Linked DNA regions of Acidicapsa acidisoli. The protein of the gene in region 1 interacts with the protein of each later gene in a pairwise test. Links are inferred from orthologs where the notes say so. Each region holds a gene or a part of one and is shown on either strand. Other genes may lie near its edges. The genes, in order: gyrB and gyrA.

What was found.
Region 2: the proteins of gyrB (region 1) and gyrA interact in binary tests that used the Escherichia coli proteins (3 or more experiments, as listed by UniProt). The link is inferred for Acidicapsa acidisoli from one-to-one orthologs.

What each region holds. Positions count from the first base shown.
Region 1 is NZ_JAGSYI010000001.1:832,507-849,872, forward strand. The notes cover bases 7,643-10,828. They hold gyrB (DNA topoisomerase (ATP-hydrolyzing) subunit B), read right to left. Parts: upstream 10,447-10,828; coding sequence 7,843-10,446; downstream 7,643-7,842. Other genes in these bases: OHL23_RS03440 (LysR family transcriptional regulator), read left to right, coding at 7,643-7,644. Outside these bases: OHL23_RS03415 (L-lactate permease), read right to left, coding at 1-352; OHL23_RS03420 (twin-arginine translocation signal domain-containing protein), read right to left, coding at 541-2,892; OHL23_RS03425 (DoxX family protein), read left to right, coding at 3,602-4,003; OHL23_RS03430 (quinone oxidoreductase family protein), read left to right, coding at 4,102-5,070; OHL23_RS03435 (alginate export family protein), read left to right, coding at 5,145-6,638; more of OHL23_RS03440, read left to right, coding at 6,703-7,642; OHL23_RS03450 (hypothetical protein), read left to right, coding at 11,214-12,086; rpmA (50S ribosomal protein L27), read right to left, coding at 12,184-12,447; rplU (50S ribosomal protein L21), read right to left, coding at 12,500-12,835; OHL23_RS03465 (MFS transporter), read left to right, coding at 13,132-14,379; OHL23_RS03470 (NYN domain-containing protein), read left to right, coding at 14,603-15,451; OHL23_RS03475 (GNAT family N-acetyltransferase), read right to left, coding at 15,611-16,159; rpmB (50S ribosomal protein L28), read left to right, coding at 16,507-16,695; peptide-methionine (R)-S-oxide reductase MsrB, read right to left, coding at 16,789-17,232; OHL23_RS03490 (CDP-alcohol phosphatidyltransferase family protein), read right to left, coding at 17,308-17,366. UniProt on the Escherichia coli protein: DNA gyrase negatively supercoils closed circular double-stranded DNA in an ATP-dependent manner to maintain chromosomes in an underwound state.
Region 2 is NZ_JAGSYI010000001.1:304,282-318,089, reverse strand. Bases 8,304-11,711 are described here. They hold gyrA (DNA gyrase subunit A), read left to right. Parts: upstream 8,304-8,682; coding sequence 8,683-11,511; downstream 11,512-11,711. Other genes in these bases: OHL23_RS01200 (DUF6496 domain-containing protein), read right to left, coding at 8,304-8,377. In the rest of the region: mfd (transcription-repair coupling factor), read left to right, coding at 1-1,479; OHL23_RS01230 (DUF885 domain-containing protein), read left to right, coding at 1,549-3,282; UTP--glucose-1-phosphate uridylyltransferase GalU, read left to right, coding at 3,407-4,282; OHL23_RS01220 (thioredoxin family protein), read right to left, coding at 4,317-4,874; Holliday junction branch migration DNA helicase RuvB, read right to left, coding at 4,926-5,963; OHL23_RS01210 (dienelactone hydrolase family protein), read left to right, coding at 6,085-6,864; OHL23_RS01205 (glycosyltransferase family protein), read left to right, coding at 6,934-8,145; more of OHL23_RS01200, read right to left, coding at 8,150-8,303; OHL23_RS01190 (hypothetical protein), read right to left, coding at 11,793-11,999; OHL23_RS01185 (DUF5715 family protein), read left to right, coding at 12,035-12,691; OHL23_RS01180 (DinB family protein), read left to right, coding at 12,768-13,328; OHL23_RS01175 (YIP1 family protein), read left to right, coding at 13,467-13,808. UniProt on the Escherichia coli protein: A type II topoisomerase that negatively supercoils closed circular double-stranded (ds) DNA in an ATP-dependent manner to maintain chromosomes in an underwound state.

The DNA.
Region 1 (17,366 bases):
ATCTACGATCGGTGGAAAGCGATGCTATCGAACTCTTGATGATCTCCAGCTGTCCCGATTCCACAGTGAGATTGTAGAGGTAGACTGCGGCCAGAATGATCCATCCAATCTGGAAGAGCCCGTTGACCATCCCCAGCACTGCGGCCGAAAGCGCGACTGGCACTGGCATTCCGTATCCCAGCGTGGTGATGATAGTAATAAGCAACAACGTAAGCAGCCCTGCGACATGGCCCTTCATTCTCTTTACGGAGAGCGCCCAAAAGAGAAAGACGACAGGAATGCACATGACCAGCGCAGTCAGTCCGAGGCTGTTGCCGACCGCGGAGTAGTTATGGAACCATCGCAAAGGCACTCAAGAATCCCCCATATCGCCGGTGCTCAACTCACTCGTCGCAGGAACCTGCTCCATATGTAGTTGCGTTGCCCGAGACCTTCTGCGAACGCTGGAGATCCTTGCGCCGCTACCTATCGAGCGATAGCGGCGCTTAGCGTCCATCCCGGTCGATTGGAATCACAACTGAGACCGTGCGCTCAGGCGAACTATTCGAGTACCGCGACCTCGTGGTCGAGAATGGATCTGACTTCGAATTGTGCCCATCCACCCTCACGTCGTACATGCGTGGCGTTTTCTTTCGAGGCTGTCAGAGTTAGCTTGTTTCCGGCCACGCCTTCCGGCAATTTCAGCCGCACGGTCAATGGGCCAACCGGAATGAGTTCATCTACCGGTGCCCGCCATGTGCCAGCACTGGTTAAGTTCACTAGGTGAAGAATGAGACGATTCTGCTGGCGATAGAGATGGCAGTCGATCAAGCCCGGTCCTTTGACTTCAAGGGAGACATCGTCTTTCGCTGCCCAGCGGACAAGGTTTGCCAATAGATCACCGTGGTCAGGGATGTTGCCTTGTTCATATCGCCGGTCGATGTCGGCCGGCAGGAACGCAATGCGGGCCCCGTTCTGTTCGCGAACCAGAAGCCCCGGTATCCCCGAACGCGGATGCCGCAACCACGAGTTCTCCGGAGGCATAATGGGGAACTCCGGAACCAATGTCAGGAGCACGGTTGTTCCAGGCGCAGGCTTTACCTCTGGGAGCACGCCGCCAAAAGTCAGGATGTTGGTTTCTTCGAAGCCTCGCAGCGCCGGATGACGGACTGCTGACTTAGCCGGCTCGTCGCCGTGGCGCGGCCCATCGACATCCTGCCCTACATCTGGGGTGAGCCGAAGATACGTATGCTGAAGAGTCGCGGGGTTATGCGGACCATAGCGCTTGCCCGTGTAGTTCGCGCCAAAGACATCGGCCAGGGCAAAGTCTTGTTTCGCATCGCCGTACTCGTCATAGAGGCTGGTTTCATCAGTCGCGATCAGCGAACCACCCTTGCTGACGAAACGCCGCACGGCTTCGACCTGAGAGTTGGTCATCGCCGCCAGATTGGGCAGCACCAGCACGGAAAATTTGGCTGCGTCGCGATCGATGTGATCGGCGTGGACGGGAAGATACGGTATGCGGGCCCGAAGGAGCGCCTCGGTTACGCCGTTATACGGAGCCAACGCCAGCAGGTTGCCGTCGTCCCGGCCATACCACTCAAAGTTGCGCTGAGAATAAACCACACCGACGGTAGCGACCGGCTCACGGTGAATCATGTACTGCTGATTCGCAGCATACCAGCGGAAGAAGGGCTCGACGACGTGGAATTGACGCCGGTCCTCCTGGTAGGCTCCCACGTGATGCCACCACGGTTGAATAGTCCCCGCAGCGGCTTCAACCATCCACATCTGCACTTCCGCAGCCGGGCGTGCAGCCTTGCGCGGCCCGTAGGTTGCCATGCTCTCGGGCGCGAGCTTATCCCAGCCGCCAAGCCCATGAACGCGCTTGCCCGTGTCGCCGTTCTCCTGAAAGCCTCCGTTGGCGGCTCTTGCCTGATGGTCCAGCATGATGATGTCGGCGCGCTCGCAGAGTTCTTTCATGTCCCGGAAAGTTGCCGCGTCCTGCACGAAATTTCCGCTGAGCATGCCGCTCCAGATGCACTCCGGGCCGCCCGCTTCCCGGGTCGTGCGATTAAAGAGATCCCATATCTCCAGTCGCCGCTTATGACTCCATTCAATCCACTGCCGGTAGGTCGGATCGTCCCAGTCTTTCTTGGTGGGCAGATCCTTTCCACCGGATTGCTTGAACTTTTTCTTGCAGTTCACGCAGTAGCACATGCTGTCGCGGCCCTGGCCGGCCCAGTGGTTATCGGTGAATCCCTCGGGCCTCTCATGGGCGGCTATTTCGCGTAAAATCCTGGGAATATATTCTTCGTAATACGGGCCGTTGATGCACGTGGTGTAGAGGACGATATCATCGCGCTCCGGCCCGGGTGCATCGCCTCCACCACGCCTGACGCGGCCGTCGGCTTCTGCAACACCGGTTCGATAAGGTTCGCCGTCGGCATTCACGGCGAACCAATCCGGATGCGCCTTATAGAACGGCTCGAAGGCGCTGCCGCAATCCATGCGTGCGAAGACTTTGAGCCCGTCCGCATGAGCTGCGCGGGTGAGGTCGCCGTAGAGATCCTGACCGTTCAGGAACTGAGCCTGATGGTGAAGCGGTTCTTTCGTCGGATAAAAGGCGATAATGCCACCGGCATTGATGACCAATCCCTGCGTCTGCGCGCGCCTCCAATAACTGCGCCACCAATCCATATCGAAATGCTGCGGATCCAGTTCGTTCAGGTTGATCTGTCCCCATCGGCAAGTTGTGCGATACCAGGGAGCCGCACTCTTTTCTGCGCCGACCGGAGCGGCTTGCGCGCTCGCTTCGCTACGGGTAAAACCGCCGAGACTCATCGCCACGGGAAGCACTGCCGCCGCCTTCAGAAAGTCGCGGCGGGACTCTATCTCGCCATTCTTCTGCATCGGTTCCAAGATTCACTCCTTTGTTCTCGCTGATTGATCTCTTCAGAAATGGGAATGCGCGTGAATCAGAACCGATGGTGCCCTCATGACGTCTCCGCATAGCTGCAGCCACAGGGCTGGAACGGATGCAGAGGTCATTTTTCAGGTGGTTCGATACCCGGTCCGAATCTTCGTGCAAATGGTAGATTGGTCATACCATCCTGTCAAGTCAGGCTTTGAAATAAAGTTGGGCGCGGCTGACATTCCTGCCATTTTTCGTTCCCGCTGAGGCGCGGTAAATCCGGATGGATGCACTTGATCTAGCAATCTGGCGGTTTGCACTTAGCCCATGTTGATCGAACCGAGAGCATGAATCCGCGTTATGCAAGGCACATATTGCATCGACCGATGTAATGAGCTGAAGAACGCGGGTAGGTTTCTTTGCCACGCCTGGGATCGACCTGATTGAGGTAAGGCTACGCCCGCTGGCTTGGCCCGAGACGAAGGAGATAGTGCATAGCGGCTTAGTGTAAGGCGCAACGACAGGATCGGCTTTACTTGTAACGCAAAGCTGCTGTGTGGTTAAAGCGGCTTCTCAGTCACTGACGACAACGATAGCGTTATGAGTAGGAGATGACGGCCTGACATTGCCATCCAGCTTCCCCTGCCTGCACCAAACTCTTCGTTCCTCGATGCACACGAAGAGAACTCAATAATAGGAGGTTCAACTATGGAACGATATGCCCTTATCGCAGCTCGCGTGCTCATGTCGATCATTTTTCTTTTGAATGGACTGAACGTCGTCAGCCAGAGCCTTGCCGCACACGAAATGGCCGCTCACGGCGTTCCCGTCAGCCTTGTGCCCATGATGCTTCTGGGCGCGCAAGCTTTGCAACTCGTCGCAAGTATTGGCTTGATATTCGGACTTTATCCCCGTCTCTCTGCGTTAGCCCTGCTTTTATTTCTGATCCCAGCTACCCTCATGGCCCATGCCTTCTGGCAGGCGGTGGGCACACCGCTGTACACGATTCAGCTCATCAACTTTCTCAAGAATGTGTGTATGGCTGGCGGCCTCATTTTCGTCGCGGCTACAAACATTCAGCCCATTCGGTTTCCACATCCAACGCGCTAATTGGATACATGGCTCTTGGAACTGACCGCAATGGCTGATGCTTTCGCCAGTGTGCGTTCTACATGCGCCATTAGCACTTCACCCCATGGAGGAAAATCATGCAAGTCATTGAGTTCAAGGAGTTCGGTAGCCCGTCCCAGTTAAAGCTCGCCGAGAGAGCGCTGCCGCAGGCGGATGCAAACACGGCGGTTGTACGCGTTGAGGCAGCTTCGGTGAATCCAAGCGATGTGAAGAACGTTGCCGGTCGGATGTCACAGACCACCCTTCCCCGCGTCCCCGGACGCGACTACTCGGGCGTGGTTGTGGACGGTCCGCAGGAGTGGATCGACAAGGAAGTATGGGGCACGGGCGGCGACGTTGGATTCACCAGAGACGGCTCCCATGCGGAGTACATCCAAGCCCCCCTTGCGAGCCTGGTTCGCAAGCCCGAAGCGCTGTCGCATGAACAAGCTGCGTGCGTGGGAGTGACGTTTGTGACCGCATGGTGCGCTCTCGAATACTCAAAGCTGTCGAAAGGCGAGACGTTTGTTGTCTTCGGAGCTAACGGCGGTGTCGGCGGCGCAGCGATCCAGATCGCGAAACATCTAGGCGCACGCGTGATCGGAATTCATCGGGGAGATCCCGTAGGCCCTACACCTGCTGCGCAACTTGCGGACATTCTGATCAACTCGCATGATCCGGACCTGGGATATGTGTTGCGCACACATAACGCCGGCCGCGGCGCCGATGTAGTCCTCAATGCAGCCGGAGGCCCGGTATTCAGGATCGGACTCAGCTTGCTCGCGCCCCGCGGTCGGCAGGTTGAAATTACCTCCCCTACAGAGCGCCGCGTGACGTTCGATCTAGTGGACTTCTACCACAACGAGTCGCAGCTCTTTGGCGTGGACACACTTAAGCGAGATCTGACCGCCTCGGGACGCATCTTGAAAGAGCTGCGATCAGGCTTCGATTCCGGCGTATATCAGCCGCCGATTGTCTCAAAGACCATTCCCCTCGCACACGCCCAGCAGGCCTACGAGCTGGTCGCGAAAGGCGAGCGCGGACGCGTGGTTCTAAAGCCACGCTGAGGTGATAGGGATGTTATTCGCTGCCACTCACCAATGCGTTAGCCCCTGCGGGACCGATTGATCAAGGACTGGACATGAAGATCTCTACCAATTCCTCGCTGAACGTACTACGATCATCGTTCATCCGTTGTGCGCCGGCGATGACGGTTGCCATCGTGATCCTGCTGAGCTTCGGACATGTGTTTGCGCAGACTCCCGATCCGCAACCACCGGGCAAGGTGAGCGATCCTGCTCGACCTCCGTTGAACCCGTTTCCTGCCGAGCAGGACTGGAGCTTTCTCTCTCGTCCAGTGCTGCATCCGGACTTCTTCGATCCGGCGAAATACATTCGCCTGGGCGACGGTCCACAGAGGTATATCTCTTTTGGGCTGGAGTATCGCACGGAGTATGAATACTACGACAACTGGATGCTGGGCGCAGGCCCTCAAGACCACAACGGCTACGTAATGAGCCGCGTAATGCCGCATTTCGATCTACATGCCGGAAGTAATTTCCGGCTGTTTTCAGAATTGCAGTTCGACTATGTCATGGGCAGAGTGGGAGGTCCAAGACCTGGAGTGGATGAGGACCCCGGGGACTTCCACCAGGGATTTATCGAGATCGGTCCGCACGTCAGCCGGGAACTCGGAAGCAGTCTGCGACTCGGCCGCCAGGAGGTCGTACTTGGATCGGGCCGCCTCTTCGACAACAACGAAGGCCCGAATGTAAAGCTCAGCTTCGACGGAATACGCTGGATTACGCAAACCTCGCATCTCCACTGGGACGTGTTTGCCTTAAAGCCTGTAGAGGATAACCATGGATTCTTCGACGACGCTCCCAATCCCCAACAAACGACGTGGGGTAGCTATCTCACTGCGCCGGCGCCGATCCTGTCACGAGGAATGGTGGATCTCTACTACATCGGGCTCGCGACGAAAGACGCGTCGTACAATCGCGGCTCTGCGACAGAGCTTCGCCATACAGTGGGTGTAAGGGCCTTCCGGCCACCCTCTAAGGGTCTGGATTACAACTGGGAGGCCAACTACCAGTGGGGCGCCTTCGGTAACGATTCGATTCGTGCCTGGAGTCTCTCTACGGAGACGGGATACACGCTCGATCAAGTGAGATTTCATCCGCGTCCGATGCTGCGAGCCGACATCTACAGCGGCGACAGAAATCCAGCGGGGAACACCCTTGGCACGTTCAATTCGCTGTTTCCTCGCGGCGCGTATTTCACTCCCAAAGCCATTCCGTTCCTGGGCCCCCAGAACCTGATGGATCTTCATCCGATGATGCAGTTTCAGCTACGCCGGAATATCACCGGAGAGGTTTCATGGGATTGGTATTGGCGCGAATCAGTCCATGACGGCGTATATGCATTTGGCAGCGGCATACTGATGGACTCTGCGAGCAGCTCCAGCGCAAGGCATCTGGGAGGCCAGGGCGACATGGAGATTCGCTGGTCGCCCGCGCAGCATTTCATTGCCGCGTTCAACCTGGCGGGGTTTCGGCCTGGTGGTTACTTTGATCATGGGGTGGATAACCGCCCTCCGATCGTCGCCAATGCGGGTCTGACCTATCGCTTTTAGAGCGCGCTGTACCGGCTGACCTCGAAGACTCTGATCCGTTAAGCGAACTCCGGAAGTGGCTAGAATGATGGGGAAGACATTGCCGCTCGAAAAGGCAGGGATCGTGGCTGACGAGGTCGCTGAACTCCAGTTATTCGTACAGATCGTAAAGGCAGGGAACCTGTCCGCCGCCGCTCGAGCCCTCAACTCCTCTCCCGCAGCGATGAGCCGAGGACTCAGCGCCCTTGAATCCCGCCTCGGCGTGCGCCTGGTCACGCGCACCTCTCGATCCTTCGAACTGACGGAAGAGGGACAGTTGTTTTATGAACGGTGTGTACGCATCGTTACCGATATCGCCGAAGCGGAAGCAGAGGCATCCTCAAAGGGAGCCGCAGTAAAAGGCATGCTTCGGATCGGCGCTCCGATGGAGTTGGGCAGACGGCTCATCGCTCCGCTCATCACTGATTTCAGAGATGAATTCCCGGATGTTCAAGTGCATCTCATGCTGTCCGATATCGGCCTGGATGTCATCGACGATGGCCTTGATGTAGCTCTCCGTGTCGGCCTCCCCACCGATTCCAGTGTGATCGCCAAGAAGGTTCTTTCCGCCAAGCGCATCGTTTGCGCGTCGCCAGCCTACTTCAAGAAACACGGGGTTCCAGCGAAGCCGAGCGATCTACTCCAACACGACTGCATCCGCCTGGTCCGCGGCAGGCGCGTGATAGACACATGGCTCTTCCAGGACCAGGGAAAACGCTTCGAAGTGATCGTCAACGGAACCCTGAGCACGACCAGCGGCGAGGTAGTGCATGACTGGGTGCGTGCGGGTGAGGGTATCGCCCTGAAGGCCGCCTGGGATCTGCAACACGAACTGGCTGCGGGCACAATTGTTCAATGCCTGAGCGACTTCTGGTGCGACGAGATCGACCTCTTCGCCATCTGTGCAAACCGCCAGCATCTATCGCCTCGGATCCGGGCTTTTCTCAATTTTGTCGCGAAGAAGATAACCACCTTTGAGCCCCAATGAGCCGGAAGATTGAGACTGTGGCTCCTCACGCGGAATGCCCAGGACCAGGCACTTCAAGGGGCGGTATTGCTCGCTGCGCAAACCAGGTAACGAAGAGGCTCATTTACACGCGGCCGAGGCGTTCCACCTGGAATGACCTCAGCCCACGCACACCGATATGCGCCTCTTCACAATTTTGGCCGCTAAATATCCGAGTAGTTAAATATCCAGGTTTTTGACATCGAGCGCGTTGTCTTCAATGAATTTGCGCCGGGCTTCGACATCTTCACCCATCAGCGTGGTAAAGATATGCTCGGTTTCGGCGATATCTTCCAGCTTCACGCTGAGCAGTGTGCGGGCAGCCGGGTCCATGGTCGTTTCCCAGAGCTGTGGCGCGGTCATCTCGCCCAGTCCCTTGTAGCGCTGCACCTGGTACTCTTTCTTGCCCTGCTCGACAACATACTCGAAGAGCTCGCGGGCGCTCTGCTTCTCGACCGGCTCGCGATTGGCTTTCGCAGATTTCTTCGGAGCCTTCGCTGCCACTGTTTCGATCGGTTCCGCTGCCGCCTCGGCTTCTGCGTCAGCTTCATCCTGTACCACTTCCGCCGCGCTTTTGCCCGCATATTCGATCAGGAATGGAGGCTCCAGTTGATCTTTGATCAGGGCGAACTTCACCATCATCTGCTTGTATTCCGCGCTCGCAGCCAGCGCCCAGTCGATACGGCGCACTGTTCCCTGCACATCCGTGAAGCTCAACGACCAGGTCTGATGCTCCTCATCCCGTTCCGGCTGCCCGAGGGCGCGGAATTGAAACTGCTCCGAGAGCGGTTCCAGTGCGGCCCGCAGTTCCACCAGCTTTTGCGGGATTTCAGTTTCTTCCGTCGAGACAAAATCCGCGCGCTTGGTGAATTCCATTCGGGCGAGCAATTCGGTAACTTTCTCGTTGCGGATGCGCTTATCCACTTTGCCCAGGAAGCCGAGATACTCTTCCAGATGCCCGATAAAGCGGGTCAGAATCGCGCCGTCGATCAACTCTGCGCCTTCGCCATGGCGGATTGAAATGCCTTCCGAGGCGCGTCTGACCGCGACCGTATTGAGTTCCCGCTCATCCTTGACGTATTGCTCGAATCGGCCCTTCTTGATCTTGAAAAGTGGCGGCTGGGCGATATACACATGGCCGCGCTTGATCAACTCCGTCATGTGGCGGAAGAAGAAGGTCAGCAGCAGCGTGCGGATGTGCGATCCGTCCACGTCGGCGTCGGTCATCAGAATGATGCGGTGATAGCGCAGCTTGGCCGGGTCGAAGTCATCCTTGCCGATGCCACAGCCGAGCGCCGTGATCATGGCGCGGATTTCCTCGTGGCCCAGCATTTTGTCGTAGCGGGCTTTTTCGACGTTGAGAATCTTGCCCTTCAGCGGCAGAATCGCTTGGAATCGCCGATCGCGCCCCTGCTTGGCCGTTCCGCCTGCCGATTCGCCCTCGACCAGATACAATTCGCAGCGCTCTGGGTTGCGCTCCGAGCAGTCAGCCAGTTTGCCCGGCAGACCACCTCCGTCCAACGCTCCTTTGCGCCGGGTCAGGTCGCGGGCCTTACGCGCAGCTTCGCGAGCGCGGGCCGCGTCAATGGCCTTGGCGATGATCTTCTTGGCGATCTGCGGATTCTGTTCCAGAAATCCGCCGAGCCGCTCGTTGACGAAGGCCTGGACGATCCCAGCGATATCCGAGTTCAGCTTGCCCTTGGTCTGCCCTTCAAACTGCGGTTGCGGAAGCTTCACGCTGACAACAGCAACCAACCCTTCGCGCACGTCGTCGCCGGAGAGATTTTCTTTCAGGTCCTTGAACAATCCCAGCGACTGCCCAATCGCATTGATCGTCCGTGTCAGAGCAGTTCGGAAGCCGGAAAGATGGGTACCGCCATCCACGGTATTGATGTTGTTGGCGAAACTGAACACGGTATCCGAGTAGCCATCGTTGTACTGGAGAGCAATGTCGATCTCCACGCCATCCCGGCTCGCTTCCATGGTGATCGGCTTCTCATGCAGCACAGCCTTGCCTTTGTTCAGGTGCTTGATGAACTCGGCAATGCCTCCCGCATAGCGAAACTCCGTGCGCTTCGCTTCGCCGGTTTTGGGGTCCACCGCACGCTCATCCGTGAGCGTGATCCCCAGCCCCTTGTTCAGAAAGGCCAGTTCGCGAAGACGCTGCGCCAGAGTGTCGTAATTGAACTCGGTGACCGTGAAAATCGTTCGATCCGGCAGAAAGTGCACTTTGGTTCCGCGCCGCTTGCTTGTGCCGGTCTGTCGCAGCATCGAGGTCGGATCGCCGCAGGAATAGTCCTGCTCGTATGTATACCCGTCGCGCCAGATCTCAACATTGAATTCCTGGCTGAGCGCATTGACGCAGCTCACGCCTACGCCGTGCAAACCACCCGAAACCTTGTACGTCGAAGCATCAAACTTGCCGCCCGCGTGCAGCTTGGTCAAAACCACCTGCACGGCCGGCATCTGCTCGCCGTTGGGCAGCGTCTTCATGTCCACGGGAATGCCGCGGCCGTCATCGACAACCGTGACGGAGTTGTCGAAATGGATGATCACCTCGATGCCCGTAGCATAGCCCGCCAGCGCCTCGTCGACCGAGTTATCGACCACCTCATATACCAGGTGATGCAGGCCCATCTCTCCGGTTGAGCCGATATACATCGCAGGACGCAACCGGACCGCTTCCAGCCCCTCCAGAATCTTGATGTTGTCGCTTGTGTAGCTGCCACTATTGGCAGGGGTCGCGCCGGAAGAGGAGTCATCAAAGAGATTGTTCGTGGACATAAGCTCGCTTAATCAGATCTTTTGCGAAGGGCGTTGAATCCGACCTGTCTCCTGAAGCGTTATCAGTCTTGTGCGCCGCAGGGAAATGGACGCACACACGTCGCTGGTGAACCGCAAGCCCTCCTGAGTCGACCAGGAAACTGCGGCTCTGGAATGAGGATTTCGGACCGCCTGCTAGGTCTATTTTATCACGGGCGCGCCTCTGAGAGACGCGATTCAGTAACCTGTCGAATAGGAGTCTGGTACCCGGAAATCATCAGATTATCTGACCCGTCGGTACGATCAGGTTATCCGAATTGAATTACCCAGGGGATGCTTCCGCAGGTAACTTTACTGTTGCATACTTTCTAATTACGCCGAAATCGCTGGACTCCAAAGTAGAATTCAGTCTATTCCTAACTCAGGTAGAAATACATAACCCGCGCATACAACTTTCGGAGGAGACGTATCTATGAAGCTGATTATTCGCATGTTTGCCCTGACTCTGATTCTCGCCGCAGCTTTTGCCGGAAACTCTTCACCCAGGAATTCCACTGTTGCTTCCATCACCCCGAGCAGCGTTCCAGGGGGCGGTGGACCGATGCCAACCTGCAATCCGTTTACAGACAAATGCCCCCCTATACGATAAAATCCCCAAAAAAATCAGGTCCGCATACGCTACCCCGGTAGCACGAAAGTGCTACCGGGCGATTACCTTATTGGTTAGGCGGCATCAGGGAAACGCGCTATTCTAGGGGTACTTTAAGGATGGCTCGGAGCCGCGCCGCATGAATTGGTCCCTCGCTCATACGATCACCGTAAACCTGGACGTACTGCTGTCAATTGCAGTCTGTGCAACATTTTCGCGGCCGAGTCTTCGTAAGCACTATCCCTGGATGTTCTCATATCTGTCAGTCAGAGCAGTTACCGCGGTAATCGTGGAATTTCTGCTCTACGGTCCGTTGCTTGCCAGTGAGATGACCTACACGAAGATCTACTTCGTCGTCTATTGGACCAGTTGCCTTATTTCCGCTGCTCTCATCTTCCTGAGCTGCCTTGACGTATACCGCGAAGCGATGTCCCCGCTGCCGGGCCTGGCGCGAATGGGCACCACCGTTTTTGCCTGGGCTGCGATTGCATCCGTGGTCGTCACGGCAACAACCCTGACATCTCTCACACCGGGGTCGGAAACGGTAGCCAAAATTGGTCTGCAGCTTCTACGATGCGCCGGCGCAACTGAACTCTGCCTGCTGGCATTGCTTCTCTTGAGCATGAGGGCGATCGGACTATCACTGCGAAGCCGCCCGATGGGGATGGCACTGGGGCTGGGATTGATGGCTGCAATCGACTGCGCCGAATCCATCGTTTCCATGTTGGGCGTCAATGCTACTCCGGCCATTCAGTTAGCCTTTGAGGTCTCCTCGGTCATCACCCTCGGTGTCTGGTCCGTCTACTCGGCGATGCCGGAGCCGGCACGCAGAGCCGTGACCGTTCCTGTAAACTCAGCCATCTACAAATGGGATCAGATCGCCTCGGCCCTTGGACACAAGGGCACACAAGTTGCCGTGCAACCTGCGCCCAGCTTCTTCCTTGTGGACGTTGAGAAGGTTGTAGAACGCGCCTTCGTTCGCACTCTGAAGGGCAAAGAATCGGAATCCTGAGAATCCCGCTTTGTTTGGATTTGATCGAAAACAGAAAAGGCCGGACCCCATCAGGTTCCGGCCTTTTCTTAAGCCATTGCGAGAGCGCCGACCGCGCTTACTCAGCAGCCAGGGGTTCCACGTACGCGAATCGTCCCTTGTTTCCGCGATCCCGGAATTGCACTGTTCCGCTGATCTTGGCGAAGAGCGTATCGTCCTTGCCGATGCCAACATTCACGCCCGGCTTGATCGGTGTTCCACGCTGCCGAACGATGATCGTGCCGCCGGTCACAACCTGGCCGCCGAAGGCCTTCACGCCCAGCCGCTGGGCATTTGAGTCGCGTCCGTTTGTTGAACTACCGCCGCCTTTTTTGTGTGCCATTCGAGTAAATCCTTTCTAAAGTCCAGAACTTCTGTTCTACCGGTTCGGCCGCTTAGACGGCTGCTCCGTAGGGAACGCCATCCACCTCAATGGTCTTGATACGCACCTCGGTGAATGCCTGTCGATGTCCCTGCAGCTTCTTGTACTGCTTCTTCCGCTTCAGGTGGAAGACCAGGATCTTTGCATGGCGACCGTCGCCAATCACCTCGGCCGTAACCTTCGCGCTCGCCGGCCTGGCAATCGTACCCGGCTCGCCGGAAACTGCCAGCACATCGGAAAACTCGACCGTCTGGACGTCCGAATCCGCGGTCTCTACCTTTTCAATCTTGACGACATCGCCTGGGGCGACCCGGTACTGCTTACCACCGGTACGAATCACAGCGTACATAGAACCTCCGGCGCCGCCGCTCAACCCAATATCGATTGGGGCGCGCATCCTTCAAACCTGATTGAATGGGCAAACACATGCTCACCCTGACAACACTCAAGTCCATATCAAACTACTCACCGGACGAGTGCTGAAACAGGGCTACAGGCAGAATCGCCAAACTAAGGTAGTGTACCGTCTTTGTTTCCCTCGCGTCAATCACGCCGCTCCCCCACGGCAAAGCCGCCGAATCAAAGCTAAAATAAAGACTGGCGATCCAGTCTGGCAAACCCAGCAAAGCACCCCGGCAATCAAGAATGACCACTTCTCCTGTTGCAACCATTGAAGTTCAGGCTCCAAAACCCCTATCCGGCGCCTCGCCGGAGGGGACATTGCTACGCGTCCTCGCGGCAGTCAGCTTCTGCCATCTGCTCAACGACATGATCCAGTCGTTGTTGCCTTCTATTTACCCGATCCTGAAATCCTCATTTCATTTGAATTTCAGCCAGATCGGGCTGATTACCCTGACCTTCCAGATCACCGCATCGCTGTTGCAGCCCTTCATCGGCCACTTCACCGATCGCCGCCCTCTGCCCTGGTCGCTGCCCATCGGCATGTCCTGCACCCTGGTTGGACTGGTTTTGCTGGCCTTTGCGCCCACCTTCACGCTGCTGCTGATCGCCGCTTCGCTCTTCGGTGTTGGTTCCGCCATCTTCCATCCCGAGTCGTCGCGAGTGGCCCGCATGGCCTCGGGCGGCAAACACGGATTCGCACAGTCGTTCTTCCAGGTCGGCGGTAATGCCGGCTCGGCCATCGGCCCGCTGCTCGCTGCCTTCATCATCCTGCCCCAGGGACAAATCGGCGTCCTCTGGTTCTCGCTTGCCGCCATCACCGCAATCGCCGTCCTTAGCTGGGTAGGCCGCTGGTACAAGGAGCGCCTCGAACACCTGCAACGCCGCGCCGCTCATCCCGACCACCACCACAACCTCTCCAGAAATCAGGTGGGCTTCGCGCTTTTCATCCTGATGATGCTGGTCTTTTCCAAGTACTTCTATATCGCCAGCCTCACCAGCTATTACACCTTCTATCTCATCAGCCGCTTCCACGTCTCCGTTGCCAGCTCGCAACTGCATCTCTTCCTGCTGTTCGGAGCCATCGCCGCCGGCACGCTCATCGGCGGCCCGATCGGCGACAAGATCGGCCGCAAATACGTCATCTGGTGCTCGATCCTCGGCGTCCTGCCCTTCACCCTGCTGCTGCCCTACGCCAACCTCTTCTGGACCGGCGTTCTGAGCGTGATCATCGGCGTCGTCATCGCCTCAGCCTTCTCGGCGATCCTGGTCTACGCGCAGGAACTCGTTCCCGGCCGCGTCGGCATGATCTCCGGCCTGTTCTTCGGCTTCGCCTTCGGCATGGGCGGCATCGGCGCGGCAGTCCTCGGCAAAATCGCCGACATGACCAGCATCGTCTACGTCTACCAACTGTGCGCTTACCTGCCGGCCATCGGCCTGCTGACTGGCTTTCTGCCAAACATTGAGCCGGCCCGCGACGGGAAACGAAGCTGACTCTAAATCGATTTCGGCGAGTGGCGCAAGTCTTATTGCGAGAGCCCGGTCTCTAAAAAAGGGATCGCAAAGAAACAAAGTGTCATCGGGTCACATTTTCTAAAATTTGCTATACTGTTTTTACTATTCGGTGTCCCAAAGACATCAATTACTTGGCGTCCCAAAGACGTCACTAGAAAGGGGCGCATATGCGCCCCTTTTCAAATTTATTGTGGGTGAACTAATGGGTAGAGTTGCGGTATTCATAGACGCGGGATATTTCTGGGTGCAATCATGCCACGCAGTCTTGGGCAGGCCGGGCAAAAGAAGTGAAGTCATCGTCGATTACAAAAGCCTCCGCAACAGCCTGCTGGGTGCGGTAGGCAGCCAGACAAATGGAGTCGAATTGCTCCGCGTCTACTGGTACGACGGTCCCTCCCAGCTCGGTAAGGGTCCGGATCACCAATCGATCGATGAGCTTGACGATTTTAAGCTCAGGCTTGGAACACGAAACATGACCGGGCAACAGAAGGCTGTGGATGGATTGATTATTGCCGACATGTTGAACCTTACCCAATCAAAGGCCATCGATCACGCGGTTCTGATAAGTGGGGATGCGGATCTGACACCGGGGGTGACGGCTGCACAAGCGATGGGCCTTCGCGTCCACCTCATTATTCTTGAGCCGAAGGTTGCGACCTCGCCCTATCTCGCTGCGGAAGCAGATGGAAAACTCTATCTCACAACAGATTGGATCAAGAGCTTTGCTGCTCAAGCAACGGTTCAGGCACCGATCCCCGGTCCTGTTAGTCCTCAACCATCTGTGGTGACCCACAGCCTGCCATCGGTAGTACCAACTACAGGGTCCGTGACCAAATCCCGCCTATCATGCGAGGAAATCGCCCGACAGACTCATGCAAGCATCCTCCAAGGTCCGTTAGCGTCTCTACTGGCCCCTTCATTAAAGGGCCGGGTTCCGCTGCCTCCGGAAATTGACCGTCCGCTTTTGTACGCAGGCAAGCTAAGGCTAGGCAAGGCCCTCACAGAGGACGAAAAGAGAGATTTGCGATCTGCCTTCAAAGATTTGCTCTGAGAATTGGGTGGCTGTGTGTGTCCCGCAATCGGCCCATTGCCGGAATCGCACTTCAATGCTTGCCCAGAGTGAAATACGTCTGCCCCGAAAGCAGACAGCGTCTTCGCGCGACTAAAGAATTAATAGAGGGTTTTCGCCGCAGTGAGAAGCGTCAGCGTCTCACTGCAAGGGACGCTGCATGATCAACAGGCGAAGCCATTCCCCGAATTTGTACCCTGCTTCCGGCAGTAAACCAACCTGCTGAAATCCCAACGATTCATGCAGCGCCACCGAAGGCACATTCACCCCACAGATACAGGCCACCATTGAGTGGCAACCTTTCGCCTGGCATTCCGAGATCAGCGTGCCCAGAAGAGCCTTGCCGACCCCATGGCCGATACAGTCGGGGCGCACGTAAATGGAGTCTTCGACCGTAAAGCGATAACCCTGGCGAGGCCGGAACTGCGAGGCGTAACAAAAGCCCACAATATAACCCTCGAGCTCCGCCACCAGGTACGGCAAATCGCGATCCAGAACGGCCTGCCGCCTCCGCCGCATCTCCCACTCATCCGGAACTTCAGTCTCGAATGTCGCCGTACTCATTGCGACGAACTGGGCATAGATAGCTGTGACATCCGGCATGTCGGCTGCCGTTGCGGAACGGACCAGGCATTTCGATTCGAGGGGAGTTTCGTCGATCCAGCTGCCGGCGCTGCGTTCAGCTCTCATGTGGCTTGGATTCGAAATAGACGTCAGGTGGATTGAATCGTGTGTTTCCACTTCGTTTCGGTTTGACCAAACCCCCACTTCTCCTACCAGTACACTCTCAATCATATAAAGGAGGGATAAGACTTATGGCCTGTGTCAACGCGCTGCCAAACCGAGCCCTTTGCCGAAAGCCGATTTCCGGGTATACTAAGGGTTCGGCAGCAGGTCTGTGAGCCGCGTCTTTCTGCGTTGTGGCAGCCTTCAACGTTTGCCCAGAGCGAAAAACGCTCCGACGCAATGTAGACAGCGTCTTCACGACCGCCCCGATCCCAATGCGGGAATACCCTTAAGGATTTTGGAGTCGAGCAATGGCACAGGTATGCGACGTTTGCGGCAAAGGCCCGCAGTTTGGCAATAACATCTCTCACGCCCACAACGTAACCCGGCGCCGCTGGAGCCCGAATCTCCAGGCCGTTCACGCTCTGGTCAACGGAGCAGCCAAGCGCATCCGCGTCTGCACCAACTGCATCAAGAGCGGCAAAGTCGCCAAGGCGTAGCGCCCAGGCTTTCGCCGGATACACCTCAAGCACCAAAAAGCAGCCCCCACTCGCCGAACCTTATGCGGGCGGGGGCTGCTTTTTGAGTTGTCCTTACTTCTTTTCGAAGCTCAGCGATGCGGAATTGATGCAATAACGCAGTCCGGTCGGCTTCGGGCCATCCGGAAAGACATGGCCCAGATGACCGCCACAGCGCGCACAGGTCACTTCGACGCGCCGCATCCCGTAGCTCAGATCCTCGTGCTCCTTGATCGCTTTCGAGTCCGCCGGGATGTAAAAGCTAGGCCATCCGCAGCCTGAGTCAAATTTGGCGTCGCTGCCGAAGAGCACCGCTCCGCAGCCTGCGCACATATACTCGCCCGTCTCGTGATTTTGCGTCAGGATCCCGGTAAAGGGTCGTTCTGTCCCCTTCTGGCGAAGGACATGGTATTGCTCGGGGGTCAACAGTTCGCGCCACTCGGCGTCGCTCCGTTCAATTCTTGGTTCGATCTTTGCAGGGACAGTGGAGGAAACTGCGGAATCAGGAGTCTGGCTCATGGACATCACTCAACTTTCTGTCGATTCGATCCACTTCGGCCCCACCCGGTTACAAATCCTTCTGACCCGAAAAGTCTAACTGAGCGGCGCCATATGCTTGGTGTTCGTGTACGTATAGGTGATGCGGTTGATCA
Region 2 (13,808 bases), 530 kb from region 1 along the record:
CCGACGACCATTCTCGCCTTTCAGCATTACGAGACCTTCAAGAAGCGCTTCTCGCAGTTTCCGATCAATGTCGAAATGATCTCGCGCTTCCGCACGCCGAAGGAGCAGAAGGTGATTCTGGAGCGCTCGGAGACGGGCAAGGTCGACATACTTGTAGGCACGCACCGGCTGCTTTCGCAGGACATCAAGTTTCAGGATCTTGGACTGCTGATTGTCGATGAAGAGCAGCGCTTCGGCGTGCGGCACAAGGAGCGGCTGAAGCAGATGCGCAGGGCGATCGATGTGCTGGCGATGAGCGCCACGCCTATTCCGCGCACGCTCCACATGTCGCTTATCGGGCTGCGCGATATGAGCGTGATCGAGACGCCGCCGAAGGATCGCATGGCGATTCAGACCGTCGTTGCGAAGTTCGATGAGAAGCTGGTTCGCTCGGCGATTGAGTTGGAGCTGGAGCGTGGCGGCCAGGTGTATTTCGTGCATAATCGCGTCGAGAGCATTTACGAAATCGCCGCGAAGATACATGAGCTTGTGCCTGCGGCGCGCGTAACGGTTGGTCATGGGCAGATGAGCGAAGGCGAGTTGGAGAAGGTGATGCTGGCCTTTGTGCATGGCCAGTATGATGTGCTCGTTGCTACTTCAATTATTGAGAATGGCCTGGATATTTCACTGGCGAATACGATTCTGATCAATCGCGCGGATCGGCATGGGTTGAGTGAGCTGTATCAGTTGCGAGGTCGCGTGGGACGGTCCAATCGCCGCGCTTATGCGTATCTGCTGATTCCACCGGAACAAGAGTTGACGGACATTGCGCGACGACGACTGGCGGCTCTCAAGGAGTTCAGCGATCTTGGAGCGGGCTTCAAGATTGCCGCGCTTGATCTGGAGCTGCGTGGCGCGGGTAATATGCTTGGCGGCGAGCAGAGTGGGCATATCGAGGCGGTCGGATTCGAGTTATATACGACAATGCTGGAGCAGGCGGTGCGCGAGTTGAAGGGCGAAAAGGATGAAGATCGCGCGGCCACACAGCTCAACCTTGGAATTGCTCTGCGCATCGAAGAGACGTATGTGCCGGAAGAGAATCAACGGTTGCGGCTGTACAAGAAGATAGCTGGAGCTGCGACGGATGAAGTGTTAGCAGATGTTCGCGCCGAGCTGGAGGACCGGTACGGTCCGCTGCCGGATCATACGATTCATCTGCTGGAGGCTTCGCGATTGCGCATTGCCTGCGAACGGGTCGGCGTGGCGCAACTGGATCGCAAGCGCGATCTGCTGCATTTGAAGTTTACGGACAAGGCTGCGGTCGATCCCGAACGGCTCATGCGTCTGGTGGCCAGGAACGCGCGCAAGGGCGCGCAGTTCACGCCGCAGGGTATCTTGAAGTATCCTTTGACTGCCATGACGCCAGCCGATCCGATGAAGATCATGGCCGACGCCCGCGCGTTGCTTGACGCCATTCAACTGGAAGCTGTGCCTGCCTAGCGCGTGTTCGCGCACAAAGTGAGCCAAATGAAAAAAGCCGCAGCATTCTGTATCTTCGGAGCTCTTATCGTGTCGGTAGCTGTTAACCAGGGATTTGCGCAGGACTCGAAGGCGGCATTTACCGCTGCTTCGGATGAGTACTTCGATCAACTGTATTTCCCGAACCAGCCGACGCTTGGGACTCTGACTGGCTACCATCAATACGATTCGAAGCTCGAAGATTTCTCGCGTAGGAGCATTGATTCTGAGATAGAGGCACTACACGATTTCGAAGGGCGGATCGCGACCATTCCTGAGGCTTCGCTGGATCAGACGACTCGCGGCGATCGCGAACTGGTGCTCTCCAACATACGCTCGACTCTTTTAACGCTGGAAGTGATTCGTCCGTGGGAGAAGAATCCGGATAGTTATTCGGGGGCTATTTCCAATGCAGCTTTTTCGCTGATGGAGCGCAAGTTCGCGCCGTCCGAAGAGCGGCTGCGATCCCTGATTGCGCGGGAAAAGCTGATGCCGCGGACGTTTGTTATCGCGCGGGAGAACCTCAAGAATCCGCCGCATGTTTACACCGATATTGCGATCGAGCAGCTTCCCGGCATTATCAGTTTCTTTCAGCATGATGTGCCGCTTGCGTTTGCGGACGTGAAAGATCCGGCTTTGAATGCGGAATTCACAGCGACGAATGCGGCTGTAATTGCCGCGCTCAATGACTATCAGTCCTGGTTGAAGACAGAACTGCTGCCGCGCTCCAAGGGAGAGTTTCGCATTGGTGCGGATACCTTCCGCAAGAAGCTTGCATATGACGAGATGGTCGATACGCCACTGGATAAGCTGCTGGAGATAGGGCAAGCCGATCTCAGTAAAAACAAAGCGGAATTCAATCGCGTCGCGAGAGAGCTTGAGCCGGCAAAAGATCCACGCGCGGTGCTGGAGGAGTTAGGACAGAACCATCCTGCGCCGGATCAGTTGTTACAGAGTTTTCGAGATACCTTCAATGGCCTGATTTCTTTCATTCGCGCGAAGAATATTGTAACGATTCCTTCGGATGTGCGGCCGATTCCTTCGGATGTGCGGCCGATTCTTGAGGAGACGCCGCCCTTTATGCGGGCCACGACATTCGCTTCGATGGATACGCCCGGGCCGTTCGAGAAACATGCTACGGAGGCGTATTTCAATGTAACTCTGCCGGAGTCCTCGATGACTCCCGCGGAGGTCGAGGGATATATGCACGCCTTTAACATCGGTACTGTGATCAGCACGGCGGTGCATGAGGCTTATCCTGGCCACTATGTGCAATTCCTTTGGGTGCCGCGCGCCCCGAGCCGTGTGCGCAAGATACTGGGCGCTAATTCGAATGCCGAGGGCTGGGCGCACTACTGCGAGCAGATGATGCTGGATGAAGGCTACGGCCAGCCCGGCTCAGGCGCGAAGACGGAGCGTGAAGCGAAGTTCCTGCGCCTGGGGCAGTTGCAGGATGCGTTGCTGCGGGACTCCCGCTTTATCGTCGGCATCCGGATGCACACGGCCGAGATGAGTGTTGACGATGCAATCGCCTTTTTCGAACGGGAAGGATACCAATCCCATGAGACGGCGGTGGTAGAGACGAAGCGCGGTACCTCCGATCCAACTTATCTTTACTACACGCTGGGTAAGCTGGAAATTATGAAGCTGCGAGAGGATCTGCAGAAGAGAGATGGTGCAGCTTTTTCGCTGCAGAAGTTCCACGATGCATTTCTCAGTCAGGGCTACCCTCCCATCAAGATCGTGCGGCAGGCAATGCTGGGGAATGATTCTCCGGCGCTCTAGGAAGCGCAAGTTGATGCAAATCTTTAGTAATTAACAACCAACATTCCTTTGGTAACTTATCTTTGAGATAATTCGAGAGGCTGCCCGAAAGTCCAGCTATGTTCTTCAGGAAGGAACCTATCGCATGAGCAATCAAGTTCGCACGGCTGTCTTTCCCGCAGGTGGTCTTGGCACACGTTTTCTGCCCGCCACCAAGGTTGTTCCGAAAGAGATGCTGCCCCTTGTCGACAAGCCAATTATTCAGTATGGCGTTGAAGAGGCAATCGCATCCGGTATCGAGCACATTATCTTCATTACCGGACGGGGCAAGGGCGCGATGGAAGATCACTTCGACATCAGCTATGAGTTGGATGCGGCCCTCGAAAAGAAGGGCAAGAAAGAGTTGCTGGAGATATCGCGGAAGATATCCTCGCTGGCTCGTATCTCTTATGTTCGGCAGAAGGAGCCGCTGGGTTTAGGTCATGCCGTGCTTAGCGCCAAGCAGTTAGTCGGCGACGAGCCGTTTGCGGTGATTCTGGCGGATGATGTCATTGATTCAAAGGTTCCTTGCATCAAGCAGATGATCGATGTTTACAACGAGCGTCAGGGATCGGTGCTGGCGACGATGACCATCGAAGGGCCGGGGATCAGCGCTTATGGAGTGCTTGCGGGTTCACAGGACCCGGCTAACGAACGGATCTACAACTGCACCGGGATGGTCGAAAAGCCGAAGTTTGCGGATGCCCCGTCGAAGCAAGCGATTATTGGCCGATATGTGCTGACTCCAGCCGTCTTTGGGCTGCTGGAGCAGACTCGCTTTGGAGCCGGCGGCGAGCTGCAGCTTACGGACGGAATCCTTGGGCTGCTCAAGACAGAGAAGGTGTATGGCTACACCTTTGAGGGCAAGCGCTTTGATGCCGGGGATAAGTTCGGGATGTTACAGGCGACTGTCGAATTCGCGTTGAATCGAGCGGATCTCGGACCGAAGTTCCGGGAATATCTCAAAACGCTTCCACTGTAAGTTGAAAGGGAGCCAGTTACAAACTGGCTCCGCCCTACGCTTTCCACTTGATGTTACAACCGACGCTGGCGAGCTGATCTTCCGACACTGGTTTGCCGGTTAGCACCGCGTCAATTGCTGCGCGCAGATCTTCGCCGGTGACTGGAATCCCGTTGCCGGGGCGGCTGCCGTCAAGTTGGCCGCGATAGACGAGGCGGAAGTCCGCGTTGAAGAGGAAGATGTCCGGGGTGCAGGCTGCGTCAAAGGCCTTCGCGACTTCCTGCGTTTCATCGTAGAGATAGGGAAATCGAAAATCCATCGTGATGGCCTGCTGCTTGAGCCCAGCCGGTGCGTCGTCGGGATAAGTCAAGGCGTCGTTGCTGCCGATGGCGACAATTCCGATGGACTTATCGGCGTAATCCTGCCCGATTTTGGCCAGCTCGCGTTCAACGTGTTTGACGAACGGGCAATGAGTGCAGATGAACATGACCAACAGGGCTTTCTTTCCGCGAAAATCATCGCGCCGGATGGTTTGTTCGCTTACGACGTCGGTAAGTGCGAAATCCGGGGCCAGGGTGCCAAGCGATAACATGGTTGATTCTGTTCGTGCCATGGCGGCTCCTCCGTAGATGGATTTATAAGTTGAAGTTTGTAAGTGCGTTGCTTAGAACAATGGTGCTTGCTTTTGGGGCATAGCAAGGCCGAAGTGTTCGTAGGCGAGACGGGTTGCAATGCGACCGCGCGGAGTGCGATCGAGAAAGCCGATCTGAATCAGGAATGGCTCGTAGACTTCTTCAAGTGCGTCTTCATCTTCGGAGAGGATCGCGGCCAACGTACCCAGGCCGACCGGGCCGCCGTCGTATTTCTGAATGATCGTCATCAGCAGGCGGCGGTCGATTTCGTCGAAGCCGTGCGCGTCTACTTCGAGCATGGTGAGCGCGGCGTGGGCGGTTGCGCGGTCGATTTCGCCGGTCCCGCGCACCTGGGCATAGTCGCGCACGCGGCGCAGGAGACGGTTGGCGATGCGGGGTGTGCCGCGGGAACGGAGCGCAATCTCCGCCGCCCCGTCGGTGTCTATCGGCACCTGCATGACTTCGGCGGAACGCTCGACGATGATCCGCAGTTCCTCTTCTGTGTAAAACTCCAGACGCAGGAGAATGCCGAAGCGCGAGCGCAGCGGTGAGGATAGCAGGCCGGGCCGCGTCGTCGCGGCGACGAAGGTGAAGGGACGGATTTCCATCACATGGGTGCGCGCGGCCGGGCCCTGGCCGATAATGATGTCCAGCTTGTAGTCTTCGAGGGCGGTGTAGAGTTTTTCTTCGAGCACGGCCTGCAAACGGTGGATTTCGTCGAGAAAAAGCACCTGCTTTTCGCGCAGATTGGTCAGGATTGCGGTCAGATCTCCCTGGATTTGTAAGGTCGGGCCGGAGGTTTGCTGGAAGCCTACGTCCATTTCGTTGGCGATGATGGTCGCAAGCGTGGTCTTGCCCAGGCCGGGTGGTCCGAAGAGGAGCACGTGGTCGAGCGCCTCGCCGCGGGATTTGGCGGCTTCGAGGGCGATGGCGAGCTGTTCCTTGGCTTTGGCCTGGCCGATGAACTCGCCCAGTCGGCGCGGGCGGAGCTTCAGTTCAAAGCTGTCTTCTTCGCCGGCGCGCGCGGCGCTTACGAGGCGTTCGGGATCGTCTTTAGGTTTCGGCGCCATGCTGATGGAAGTCTATCAAGTGTTGGCCGCAGAGCGGTGTCTTGTGTGGGGCTGTGGACAATTCCGTCAATCGCACAACTGATAAAGTAATTGCGCGGCATAGAACCGGAGGTGGAGCGGCATGATCGTCGTTGAAGAACAGGTTGAGTTGACTACTGCTTGGGGGCCGATGCGGACCCACATTGTTCATCCTGCAGCGCCGGGAAAGTACCCGGGAGTTGTCTTTTATTCAGAGATTTTTCAGATCACAGGGCCGGTAGCGCGCATTGCGGCGATGCTGGCCGGACACGGGTATATCGTCGCAATGCCGGAGATTTATCACGAGTTCGAAGCGCCGGGCACCGTGCTCGCGTATGACAAGCCCGGTACCGACCGCGGGAATACGCTCAAGACGACCAAGGAACTGGCCAGCTACGATGCCGATGCGCGTGCGGCGCTGGACCATCTTGCTTCACGTCCGGATTGCACCGGGCAGCTTGGAGCAATGGGGATTTGCATCGGCGGGCATCTGGCGTATCGGACAGCACTGAATCCGGATGTGCGGGCGACGGTCTGCTTCTATGCGACGGATATCCACAAGCACAGCCTGGGCAAGGGCATGAACGACGATTCTCTGCAGCGGGCTTCAGATATCAAAGGCGAGTTGCTGATGATCTGGGGACGGCAGGACCCGCATATCCCGCTGGAAGGCAGGATGGCCGTGTTGAATCGGCTCAATGAGGTAGGAGCGGTATTTACCTGGCATGAGGTAAACGGAGCGCACGCATTCTTGCGGGACGAAGGCGCGCGGTACGATCCGGAACTGGCGCGGCAGTGCATGACGCTGGCGCTCGATCTCTTTCATCGCAAGCTCGGGCAGGGCGATTCCAGCGCGGCGGCGATTACGAATACACGCAATTGAAGTCGTTCTCAGTGCAAGACGGGTTCTGACCTGGCTCCGGTAAACTGGGTCAGGACCCGTATCGTCAGGATGACCCTTCGTTTCGCGACTCTTCGCCGTTTCCGATTCAATCTGCCCCAGCGCATCGCGGCGGGGTTGTTGCTACTGTTTCTGGCGCAGGCGTTCTGGCTCACCGCTCACCAGGACCTTACCGAGCGCGACTACCAGTACGCACGCTGCGGCCGCGAAATGTGGGAACGGCCTTCGCCTCTGGCTGGATATTTTACGTCCTGCGGGAATATTCACGACGGCGTACTGGCGTATCGCGTGGCAGGGCTGCCGCTGACGCTCAATCTGGCGTATGAGCGGCTGGCGGACAACTTTCGCAAGCCGGAAGACAAGGTTGTCCAGACACTCGACGCGCCCACTTCGACCTGGGAACTGCGCCACCAGATGACGCATGTCCTGCTGCTCCTGCGGCTGCCGTTTATCGCTTCCGGGGTGGGATTGGGCGGGGCGCTGTGGTGGGTGACGCGGCGGCTCTTTGGCAATCTGGGCGGGTATACGGCGTTGGCGCTGTATGTTTTCTCGCCGGAGGTTCTGCGGGCGTCGGTTGCTCCTAATCCTGAGATTCTTACGGCGCTGGGCTTCTTTGGCGGCCTCTACACGTGCATCGGCGTGGCGCATGCGATGCAAGGCCCACGGCGAAAATGGCGTCCCAGGATTGTGTTGCTCACGGTCTGCTTCGCGGTGGTTGCGGCTTCGCATATCGCGGCGCTGCCGGTGCTGGTGTTATTGGGACTGTTCTTCATGTTATGGATCGCGGAAGGACGCCGGAGCCAGGTGATGCCCGTGCTGCTTGAGTCGACCATTGCGGCATTCATCTTGCTGTTTGCGTGTTACGGTTTTTCGCCGGACGCTTTCAGCTATCTCTTTCGCTCGGACGCGGCGCAGATCGGATTTTCCTTCGGCCCGGCGTGGCATTTCTTCTGGAACATCTCAAATGCCGGGATTACTGTGGCGACCGGCGCCGCACTGCTGCTTTACTTTGCCTTGCGCAAGACGCTTTATTTCGGAAATACGACGCCGTTTCTGGTGACGCTGCTTTTGATTTTTGTTATTACGGCGGGCGTGCCGGGGAATCCGCTGCTTTGGGCGTTGCCATTCTTGCTTACCTTCATCGCCGGGGTCTTCGCCGATTCGTATGAGACGGTCCGAGGCAGGGTCGCGATCGCGGCGTGCGGTGCAATTGTTGTGCTCCAGGCGGTTTTCTGCGTTCTCACTTTGCCGGGGTTGCTGTAGGCGGTTAGGATTTTTCCGGCGGAACTTTTGCGCCTTCTTTCCGAGCCTTGGAGAGCCCGATGGCAATGGCCTGTTTCGGGTCGGTTACCTTCTTGCCGCTGCGTCCGCTTTTGAGCTTTCCTTCCTTCATTGCTTTCATTTCGGTTTCCACGCTCTTTGAGGCGGCTGGGGAGTATTTTCGCGCGGACGATTTCTTTGCGTTGTCCTTCTTAGCCGTAGCTGTTGTGGCCATCGTGAGTCTCCTTGTCTACCCCATTTTCAGATGGTTACGGTGCCTGAGCAGTTGTACGGAAGCTGTCCGGAGGCTCGATTACGTCCCCAAAATCCGCTCAAAATTCATCGCTCGCTGGGAATCTTCGATACGCTTCGGTAGGGCAATCGGATAGAAGTAGTAAGTATAAGTAAAATAAAGACTTATTCGCCGGTTCAAGCCTTGCTATTTCAGGGTCCAAACAACTAAAATAACGATAGTAGCTCGCGAAGCTCAGGCTAGTCCTAAATCGCTTCCATCCCGCCCCTTCGCTCGCATCCACAACTATGGCAGACGATCAGAATCCGCAACTCCCTCTTGAAGCTGGCGGCCCGCCGAACAGCGGTTCCAATGTGGTTTCCATCAACATCGAAGACGAGATGCGCCGCAGTTATCTCGACTACTCGATGTCGGTCATCATCGGGCGCGCATTGCCTGACATTCGCGACGGCCTCAAGCCTGTGCATCGCCGCGTGCTGTATGCGATGAGCGAGATGGGCCTGGAGCACAATAAGAAGTACACCAAGTGCGCCAAGGTTGTCGGCCAGACCATGGGTGTTTACCATCCCCACGGCGACTCGGCGATTTACGACACGATGGTGCGGCTGGCGCAGCCCTTCTCGATGCGTTATCCGCTGATCGACGGCCAGGGAAACTTTGGCTCAGTCGATGGCGACCCGCCGGCGGCGATGCGTTATACGGAATGCCGCCTGCAGCGTATCGCCGGCGAAATGCTGGCCGATATCGAGATGGAGACGGTCGACTTTGTCCCCAACTACGACGAATCGACCTCCGAGCCTTCCGTTCTGCCAACGCGCATTCCTACGCTGATTGTCAACGGTTCGAACGGAATCGCCGTCGGCATGGCGACTAACATTCCTCCGCATAACCTGACCGAGATTGTGAACGCCACGATTGCGCTGGTGAACGATCCGAAGGCCGGGTTGCTGGAAGTCCTGAAGCACGTTCAGGGGCCGGATTTTCCGACCGGCGGATTCATCTTCGGGAAGACCGGCATCGCGCAGGCCTACACGACGGGCCGCGGACGATTCCTGATGCGCGCCAAGGTGGCCACCGAGCAGCTTACCAAGGAAAAGCTGGCGATCATCGTCAACGAGATCCCTTACCAGGTCAACAAATCCAAACTCATTGAGCGGATTGCCGAACTGGTCAACGAGAAGATCGTCGACGAGATCAGCGACGTCCGTGACGAGAGCGACCGCGATGGCATGCGCATCGTGATCGAACTGAAGCGCGGCTCGCAGCCGGAGATTGTGCTCAACCAGCTCTACAAGCACACGCAGATGCAGGAAAGCTTCTCGATGATCTTCCTCGCGGTGGTCAACGGCCAGCCGCGAGAGCTTGGACTGGCTGCAGCCATCCGATGCTTCATCGATCATCGCGTGGAAGTTGTCCGTCGCCGGACAGTGTATCTTTTGCGCAAGGCCCGCGAGCGCGAGCATGTCTTAGAGGGCTACAAGATCGCCCTCGACAATCTCGACTCGGTCATCCGCATCATTCGCGGATCGGCTTCGCGTGCCGAGGCGAGGGAAAATCTCTACGTCTGGGGCAAGGGTGTTGAGATCGTCGTTAACCTGAATCGCGAGAGGCTTCCCGCCGAAGAGCGCGGCCTGACCTATCGGCAGATCGACGCCATTCTCGAATTGCAGCTCTATCGTCTTACGCAGCTTTCGGTCGACGAAATCCTCAAAGAACTGGGCGAAATCCGGCTGCGCATTGCGGAATATGAGCTGATTCTGGCCAGCGAGCCAAAGCTTCGCGCCGTTATCGTGAAGGAGCTGGAAGACGTTCGCGACAAGTATGGCGATGCACGCCGCACCATCATTGTCGACGAGACCGCCGAGCTGCAGATGGAAGACCTGATCGCCGATGAGCAGGTGGCCATCACTGTCAGCCACCAGGGCTATCTGAAGCGGACGCCGATCTCGATCTATCGCCAGCAGCGCCGCGGCGGCACCGGACGCACCGGCATGAAGACGCGCGAGGAAGACTTTGTCGCGCAGCTCATTATCGACTCGACCCATGCTTACCTGCTCTGCTTTACCAATACGGGCCGCGTTTACTGGGTCAAGGTCTACGAAGTGCCGGACGTGAGCGCGGCGGGCAAGGGCAAGTCGATGCAGAGCCTGCTCAATCTGCAAGCGGGTGAAAAAGTCGTCACCATCCTCCCTGTGCGCAATCTGGAAGAAGAGGGTAAATTCATCCTTTTCGCGACGCGCAATGGCATCGTCAAGAAGACGCCGCTCAAGGACTTCAGCAACGTCATGGCGCGCGGCATTATCGCCATCGCCATTGAAAAGAGCGATGACCTGATCGAAGCGGCCATCACCGACGGCAAGCAGACGATCTTCCTCGCCACGCGCGAGGGCATGGCCATTCGTTTCATCGAAGAATACGACCCGGAACGCAGCGGGATCGGATTGCGGCCCATGGGACGAAACGCCGCCGGCAATAAGGGCATTTCACTCAAGAAGGGCGACGAGGTGATTGGCGTTGCCATCACCGTCACCGATGAAACGCGGGATCGGAACCGCGATGAGTGTGCGGCGAAGTTGAACCTGACCAGCAAGCTGGAAGCTTTGCGCAACGAACTCTCGGAAGCACGAGAAGCCTTGCAGAAGGCGCGTGAAGATCGCCGAAACGGCAATCCCGACGATGAGGTTCTGAAGGCAGCGGAGAAGGCTGCTGAGAAATCCTCAGAAGTGGCGTGGAAGGCTCTCAAGGCTCTCGACGAACGCCTCGGCGTAGGCAGGAACTTGATTCTTACCGTCACGGAGAACGGCTTCGGCAAGCGAACGGACATCGACGAATATCGCCTGACAGCGCGCGGTGCGCAGGGCGTCAACAATCTGAAGGCAACCCCGAAGGTCGGCAAGAGCCAGGCCATTCTGCCGGTGGATGAGACATCGGAATTGATGGTGATCAGCCAGTTCGGCAAGATGATCCGCATCGATACCAAGACCATTCGCGAGGCAGGCCGTTCGACGCAGGGCGTGAAGCTGCTGAATCTTGAACCGGACGATAAGGTCGCGGCAGCGGTCGTCATTCCGCCGGAAGACATCAAGGAAGACGAGCAGGGAACCCTGCTGCAGTAGCCTCACCGAAAGAAGATGGAGTTGTAAAGCGCGACAGGCATCCCATTGTGGATGCCTGTCGCGCTTTACAACTGCGATTTTCTTCTCGACTTTTTTCAGCGTAGGTCATCTTGACCGCCAGTTATCGGACCTGCCCGCACCACTCTTGCCACTCCGAATACGCGGATCGGAACGGTACACTGGTAAAGCTCGGTAGCCTCCGCGAACCTCGCCAATACCCCCGTCTATGCGACGTTCGTACCTCATTTCGCTTCTGGTCGCCTTGGCCTTCAGTCTCTCTGTCATTGCTCCGTCAATGGCAGTCGTCCCCGCGCATCCGCATCATCGCGCTCAAACAAGATCCATTGCAACTTCGCGGAGAACCGGCAAAGCCGGCGTCCAGTCTCGCGCACGACGACAGGCCGCAGAACACGCGAGCCGCGCTGGATTGCGACCGGCGCAGCATCTGCATCGGCCGGGTGCACCAGCGAGTCGTCTGCGCGAAGCATCGCGGCGCTCAAGTGCCGGAAGGCACGGCCGTCACATGTCTTCGGAGCCCGTTCTCCTGCGGGCGCGACTGAACATTCCGCCGCCGCTGCGCGGCTCACATGAATCCCTGGTGCATCAGAACGAGATGGCCGAAGCCGATGGCCTGGAGCGCATCCTGGATGATGCCGATCTCGAAGACCGCATCGCCCATGGGTCGCTGGTTCCGGTGCCGGTTTCGGCTGCGCTGCATGTAAATACAGATTTGCCCGAAAACCGGCGCTACTGCCGCCCGTGGACGGCGAAATTCCTCACCGATCTGGCCCGCGCCCATTCCGCGCGCTTCGCTGGCTCAGTGATTGAGGTCACCTCCGCGGTGCGCACGGTCGAGTACCAGCGCAGACTGCGCATGATCAACGGCAATGCAGCAGCAGCGGACGGGGATATCGCGTCACCGCACCTGACTGGCGGCACCATCGACATCGCCAAGCAGGGTCTCTCCTCCAAAGAAATTGGCTGGATGCGCTGCTGGCTGATTCCGCTGGAACAGCAGGGCAAGATCGATGTCGAAGAGGAGTTTCGCCAATCCTGCTTCCATATTTCCGTTTACAAGAGCTATACGGAGTCGAATGAGGCGCCGGCTCCCGGCTCGACAAGTCCGGCAAAGGCCGCGCCCCTGGCTTCAGCCTCGATACTCGCCGGGCACGGCAGGTAAACCGGTTCCAATATCTGCGGCGGACGGTATTCGCAATAGACGGTGCTCTGGTACGATGACGACGGAGGACGCGCCCTTGTCACGCTTTGCAGCCCTTACAGCCTTTGCAATCTTGAGCACCGCCCTGGCCGCTCATGGCCAGACCGCGGCTCCGGCAGATCACCCCGCTGTGCCGAAGCAAACGTTCACTCCCGCAGCCGATGTGCTGCGCAGCTATAACGGTCTGAAAGCCAACATCCTTAAAGCTGCCGATAAGATGCCGACGGAAAGCTATTCTTTCCGTCCTACGCCGGAGGTCAGGACCTTTGCGCGCGTGGTGAACCATATCAGCGAGGCGCAGTTGCGCAGCTGCGGCACACTCAACGAGACGGCACCGGAAGCGCTGTATAAGGTGCCCCCTGAGACAGCCGACAAGGCGGCGATCGTTGCCGCGCTGCAGGCTTCCTTTGCGGAGTGCGACAAGGCGTATGCCGCCCTTACAGAGACCAACATGCTGCAGATGCTCACGCTTGGGCCGGTCACGCGGGCACGCATCGGCTTTGCCTGGGGAAATGTTTCGCACGACAACGAGCAGTACGCTACCCTGGCTCTCTATATGCGGTTGAAGGGTCTTGTGCCGCCGAGCAGCGAAAAGTAGCTCCCGGCCAGGCCACAAGTGTGAGGGCTGTCTTCGTGATTTCTCCTCATCCTTTCTCAAAGGGACTGTACAATTGCGGGCAAAGACCGGAGAGTCTGCCGTACGCCGTTGAAACGGTCTTTTGAGAGGCGAAATTCCATGAGCAACGTACAAATTCCTGCGGTGGCTGCTGGCCAGGAAGCTCCGCAACTGAGCCAGGTGCAGCGCGTAATTTATACCTTCACTTCACCTTCCAAAACCTTCACCGATATCAAGCGAAGCACAAGCTGGTGGCTGCCATTTGTACTCACGATTGTCTTCGGCTACGGCCTGTTCGGCGCGATCCAGGCCAGAGTCGGATGGGAACAGGTCGCTGAGAACAGCATTAAGCAGAGCCCGAAGCAAGCCGAGGAAATGGACAAGCTGCCCCCGGATCAACGCGCGAGCAGGATGAAGATCACGGTAATCGCCACGCAGATCAGCTTCGCCGCGCTGCCGATC